DNA from 2 places in the Amphritea japonica ATCC BAA-1530 genome. Region 2 is predicted to be linked to the other one. Evidence: predicted binding sites of a transcription regulator. Region 2 holds the regulator's gene; the other holds the start of a gene.
The links. Region 2 encodes FNR, which switches genes on or off when oxygen is low (the NO sensors DNR and NnrR bind a similar motif). Its sites were predicted from a motif close to TTGATNTANATCAA; they were not measured.
Positions count from the first base shown of each region.

Region 1 (3,153 bases), 540 kb from region 2:
CCGAAACGCCAGGCCGCCTTTACAGTGAACATAGCCAGCAGCAGCCAGGCGGAATCTTATCAAGGGTAAAAGTTCCGCGTCATTCGCTATTGAGTATTCTGTTGTTATATTCCGGGTCAAATGCGGTCACTTTAAGCGAATTAGTGAGTATACAGGTCGCGCCTTCAATATCGTTTTCATCAATATAAACAGTGCTACCGTCTACTAGCTGAACCTGTAGCTTCCGGTTTCGCTTACCTTTAAGCCACGCGATGAAAACCGATACAAGATTTTCAATCAGCGTTTCAGGGGAATCAGTACTGATAATTTCCACCGTTTCGTCCATCGCCACCACAAACTGCCGGGTAACCGGTACCTTCCTAAACGCTATACCGCGTTTATTTAACCCGGCAACAAGCGTATTCTCAGGATCAAAAAGGGTTAACTCAAATAACGTATTTTCATTCATTCAAATGGCTCTGTAGCAATATAGATTTGAACATAACTGTTAGGGTCACACGGAACCAGGTATTCAGTTTGCAACTCAACGCGCATTGGTGAACTTTTAATTATTATGCTTTACCCGTACATAAACCAAAGTCTTCAGCTAGCTGTATCGCAGCGATTATGTAAATTACACAAAAAAATAAAACGGCACGCCACTTTCTACCTTTTACACTTGCAGACCATCTGTCTCTCACAAGCACCAGAATACTGCATACTATTCCAACCAGAGCGACAACAAAGCCAGCTAACAAAAACACTTCATACTGAGCGGAACATGCGCCAAATATAATATTCATAATTCCTTCAAAGCATCCTTCTCCTGATCATTTGTCCGCTGTATAGATGCCCGCATGATACAAAGCAATGCACAGGGTCAGACTATGTCCAGCTTTTCTAATCGACCTGCAGACAGTCAAATCAATAACGACAACTTAACCATCTATCGCTGTAAATATTTTTCATGATAATAGAGGCGCGCTTTTCATGCCTCTCTTTTCTGCAACTCAGGCGCTCCTTTTAAGTTCACCTTGCCGATGACAGAAGATAAATCTGATGATGCATAGCGTCATCTATTTTTATTGTTTGATGGCTATCAAATACATCTATTATTGCGATTGTTAGGCTAGCGTCTCTGAAATATGTTGGAGATGCATCGTGGATTTGATTTGTCCTGCCGGAAGTTATCCTGCCTTAAAAGCAGCCGTTGATAATGGTGCTAGTGCTGTTTACTTTGGCTTTAAAGATGCCACCAATGCCCGCCATTTTGCAGGCCTTAATTTTGACCGCCGCAAGGCTGAAAAAGGCATAGACTATGCCCGCAAGCATGGCGTTAAAGTGCTCTGTGCTGTGAATACCTATCCGCAGCCTTCCGGCTGGAAAGCCTGGCAGGGCGCGGTTGATCTGGCCGCCGATATGGAAGTTGATGCGTTAATCGCTGCGGATATGGGAGTATTAGGCTACGCCTCGGATACACATTCAGCGCTTAACCTGCACCTTTCTGTACAAGGTTCAGCAACCAACTATGAAGCCCTCGCCTACTATCAGCAGCAGTTCGGTATTAAGCGTGCGGTACTGCCCCGTGTGTTATCGCTCGCGCAGGTCGAACACTTAGCTCAGCACAGCCCGATTGAACTGGAGGTATTTGCCTTTGGCAGCCTTTGCATCATGGTCGAGGGCCGTTGTTATCTTTCTTCGTATATTACAGACGAATCGCCTAATACCTGTGGTGCCTGCTCTCCGGCGAAAGCGGTGTGCTGGCAAGAGACCGCAACAGGCCTTGAATCGCGTTTAAATGATGTGCTGATCGACCGCTACAAAACTGATGAAAAAGCAGGCTATCCCACCCTGTGTAAAGGTCGCTTTGATGTGGAAGGCTCGGTTTATCACGCGATGGAAGAACCCACTAGCTTAAATACGTTGAACTTGATTCCTGAGTTAAAACAAATGGGCATTAAGGCATTAAAAATTGAGGGACGCCAGAGAAGCCCTGCCTATGTCGCTAAGGTTGTGCGTATTTGGCGAGAAGCCCTGGATACGGCGGCGCGTAACCCTGATCACTTTGACATAAATCCTGAGTGGAATAACGGCCTGCTGGAACTCTCTGAAGGCTCAACAACGACCATCGGTGCTTATCACCGTAGCTGGCAGTAAAGGGAGATAACATGATGAACCGGGTTGTGAATCAACAAGAACCTCATCCAGAAAATCAGATCATCGAAAAGGCCATGAAGCTGTCATTGGGCCCTATGTTATATTTTTGGCCAAAACAGGATGTTTACAATTTTTATGCAGAAATGGCAGAGCTGCCACTGGATACCATTTATCTGGGCGAAACCGTCTGCTCTAAACGGCGTGAACTCAAACTGTCTGATTGGTTAGAGATAGCGCAGGAGTTAACTCAGTGCGGAAAAAGAGTGGTGCTCTCTACCCTGGCGTTGCTTGAGGCCGAATCAGAACTAAAAATGCTGCGGCGTATCTGCAGCAATGGCGATCTGATGGTCGAGGCCAATGATATGGCCGCCGTGCAGTTACTCAGTCAACAGGGTATCCCCTTCGTGACCGGCCCTTCTATCAACGTTTATAACTTACCGGTTCTGAAACAACTGTATAGCAGCGGCATGCGACGTTGGGTGATGCCTGTAGAATTAGGCGCACAAACCCTTGAAGACTTGTTACAACAAGCCACCGCTGATGGTGGCTTACCAGCGCTAGAAACCGAAGTCTTTGCTTATGGTTGCTTACCCCTGGCTTACGCTGCACGCTGCTTTACCGCTCGCTTTAAGAACCTGCCCAAAGATAACTGCAATTTTTGCTGTATCGAATACCCCGATGGTATTCCGATGAGATCACAGGAAGATGATAATCTTTTCATCATCAATGGTATTCAGACGTTATCGGGAGAGCACTACAACCTCGAAAACGAGTTACAGCGGATGCGTGACATCGGGGTAGACCTGGTGCGCCTCAGCCCACAGCGTGAAGGCATGGCTGACGTGGTGCAACGCTTCGCTAACCGTTTACATGAGTCTTCATCAACGAGTATCCCGCTACTGAATCAGTCCCAATGTAATGGCTACTGGTATGGTGAGCCCGGTATGAAGTGGATCGATTAGGGTGTTTTCTAAGTCGCGAAACTGAATCTCAGTGGCGACCTATGAGGGCTAAGTG
Region 1 is NZ_AP014545.1:1,548,435-1,551,587, reverse strand. It holds gene AMJAP_RS07070 (hypothetical protein) at 80-448, opposite strand; gene ubiU (ubiquinone anaerobic biosynthesis protein UbiU) at 1,141-2,136, shown strand; gene AMJAP_RS07060 (U32 family peptidase) at 2,148-3,098, shown strand.
Region 1: ubiU (ubiquinone anaerobic biosynthesis protein UbiU) is a predicted target of FNR. The motif match lies at 1,069-1,082, and genes of this name have one in related genera.

Region 2 (3,153 bases):
AATCGGTGGATATCATCATATCATCGGATGCTGCCTGTTTAGCTTGATTGAAAGCTGACACAAGTGGCTTGTTATAACGTTGTTCATAATTTTCACGTGCCGCCGCTTCACTCCAGGTTGCAGGGGCGATCAGTACCTGAGCAATTGCGTTATTTGGATGAGTGTCACTGTACCAGGCTGTTTGATTGCCTCCGCGAGAGTGTCCTACGAGAACAATTTCATCCGCGCCATGGTCTTTAAGCCATTTAAGCCAAAGGTCGATTTCATTGAGAGCGTCGGAATGCTTATGTTTGTGTGGAGTGGTGCAGTCGTACATCCCATGGCGGTTATCTATACCAAGGCTAAGGTTTATCGCCAGACTTGGAAGTTCTTCATCAGTGAGTAAGCTTTGCAGGGTGGAGATTATCTCCATCTGGTTATGCGCCAGTGTTCCATGGGTGATTAATGCAACTCTTCCGCTAAGAGGCTGTTCATCAATCCGCTGCAAATTGGCATTAAGGATAAGATTTTCATGCTTTATATTGACCTCTTCCGCGTATGAATGGCTGCAAAACAGAACTGAGATGACTAGAGCGGTGATATAGGCAGGCCGGTTAAACATAACGGTTTACTCTTACTTATATAGTATTTTTATCATTGTTATATTCATATAACCTAAAGAAATATGCAACTGTATAATAGTCGCAGATATTTTTGAAAGAGGATTGGAGGAGCGTATTTATAGTTGAATCATGCAGGGAAGCAGTCACGGCAATTGCTATCAGGAAGATAAAAGTACCGGACGCTGATACTAGACCAGGGAAGACCTGTAAAGCCATCCCCGGTGATAGGGTCTTTGATTAGAGTCCCTCGTAGGCGAGCAGCGCATGGACAGGTATGCCAGACTGCTGAATTTTTTCAGAGCCTCCAAGATCGGGCAGGTCAATGAGGGTTGCCGTTTCGTATACCTCTGCGCCTAACTCTTTAATAATAGTGCAGGCAGCGAGGACGGTGCCCCCTGTGGCGATAAGGTCATCAAACACAAGAACTTTATCTCCTTCAGTTACCGCGTCAATCTGCATCTCTACAGCGGCGGTACCGTATTCCAATGCATATTCTCGCTGAATTGTTTTACCGGGTAATTTCCCTTTCTTACGTACCAGGACCAATGGGATATTGAGTTGATATGCCATGATAGAGCTGATGAGAAAGCCTCGGGCGTCAATGCTGGCTATATGAGTAATATCAGTATCGATATAACGCTGGATAAATTCATCAGAGATCATGCGTAGCGCTTTTGGATCTTTAAACAGAGGGGTGATGTCTCTGAACATGACGCCGGGTTCCGGCCAATCCGGAATCGTGCGCATGACTGACTTTATGTAACATTCATCGAAGCTCATCAGAATTACCTTAAAACAGAATGACTTTGGAGACAAAATAATACCCGCTAAGTGCGGGTATTACTTTGCTTCAGATGGGAAGTTAAGTGCTAGGGCAGGATTTCTCTTCACAGGTTTCTTCTTCCTGTGATTCACCCGAGAGTTTGAAAATCTCATCAATATTGGTTAGCTCAATCTCTTTACCATCGACCCGAACCAATTCCATTTTCTGGAACCGGGTAAAGATCCGGCTAACAGTTTCGACCGCAAGCCCCAAATAGTTACCGATTTCGTTACGGGACATTGAAAGCCGAAAACTAATGGCTGAATAGCCCCGTGCTTTGAAACGGTTAGATAGCTTAACCAGAAATGTCGCGACCCGCTGTTCCGCGTTTTTCTTACTTAATAACAGCATCATCTGCTGATCATCGCGAATCTCTTTGCTCATCGTACGAAGGATCTGGCGGCGCAGTTCTGGAAGTTGTCCAGAAAGGTCATCGAGTCGCTCAAAGGGGATTTCGCAGACGGTGGTGGTTTCCAGAATTTTTGCCGATACCGGGTATTCTTCATTATCAAAACCACTCATTCCAACCAGTTCACCTGGGAAGTAGAACCCGGTGATCTGCTCTTCGCCCTCGTTAGTCAGAGTATAGGTTTTGATCGTGCCCGCACGGATAGCATATACAGATGAAAAAGGTTCGCCTTGGTGGAACAGGTGTTCACCTTTTTTGAGTGGGCGGCTTTTATCGATAATATCGTCAAGCCGGTCCATCTCTGTCATATTGAGGGACACGGGTAAGCACAGTGAGCTCAAGCTGCAAGTACCGCAGTGGACCTGTTGCAAGCTATGTAGTTTCCCTTCAGATGCCTTATGGTTACCCATAAATGATGTCCTGTATTCGTTGTTATAGACGTAGCTAACACAAGATTATCTACTAAAATTCGAGCCGGGTGAAGCTTTTCCCGTATCAAATGATGCGGGAAAACCCCTTTGTCGGCGACTGCTTTGGAATATACGCGTCAAATGACATGCATATTCTGCGGATCAGCAGCCGTCCTGCCGGGGTCACTTCAATGTTGTCATCAGTGAGTACAACCAGGCCATCCCCAGTGAATTTTTCCAGTTCCTGCAGTTCTTCAGTAAAGTAGTCAGCAAAGGATATTTCAAACTGATCTTCAATATCTTTTTTATGTAACTGGAAATGACAGATTAATTGGGTAATCACTGCTCGGCGGATTCTGTCATCCCGTGTCAGGGTGACCCCGCGCTTAATAGCATCATTACGTGATTCTACTGCAGCAGAATAAAGGGCGATGTCATGTTCATTCTGATAGTAAACATCACCAATCTGGCTAATAGACGACACACCCATGGCTACCAGATCGCAATCACTGTGAGTCGTATACCCCTGGAAATTTCGATGTAACTTCCCGCTTTGTTGAGCCAGGGCCAGTTCGTCATCAGGTTTAGCAAAGTGGTCCATGCCGATATATACATAACCTGCATCAATTAGTTTGCTAATCGTTGTTTCTAGAATGGCCAGCTTAGTCTCAGGGCTAGGCAGATCTTCAGCTTTGATATGACTTTGTGACCTGAATCGGTCTGGCATATGAGCATAGTTAAATACCGATAAGCGATCAGGGTCGAGCTCGATAATGGTATCAAGGGTTTTCGTGAAGCTATCCAGGGTCTGGTGTGGGAGACCATAAATAAGGTCGATGTTAATTGAGCGGAACCCCAGGCGACGAGACTCATATAATACATCGGCGATCTCTTCTACGGGCTGCACCC
Region 2 is NZ_AP014545.1:2,085,269-2,088,421, reverse strand. It holds gene AMJAP_RS09705 (alpha/beta hydrolase) at 1-601, opposite strand, end outside; gene AMJAP_RS09700 (adenine phosphoribosyltransferase) at 840-1,382, opposite strand; gene fnr (fumarate/nitrate reduction transcriptional regulator Fnr) at 1,465-2,244, opposite strand; gene hemN (oxygen-independent coproporphyrinogen III oxidase) at 2,330-3,153, opposite strand, start outside.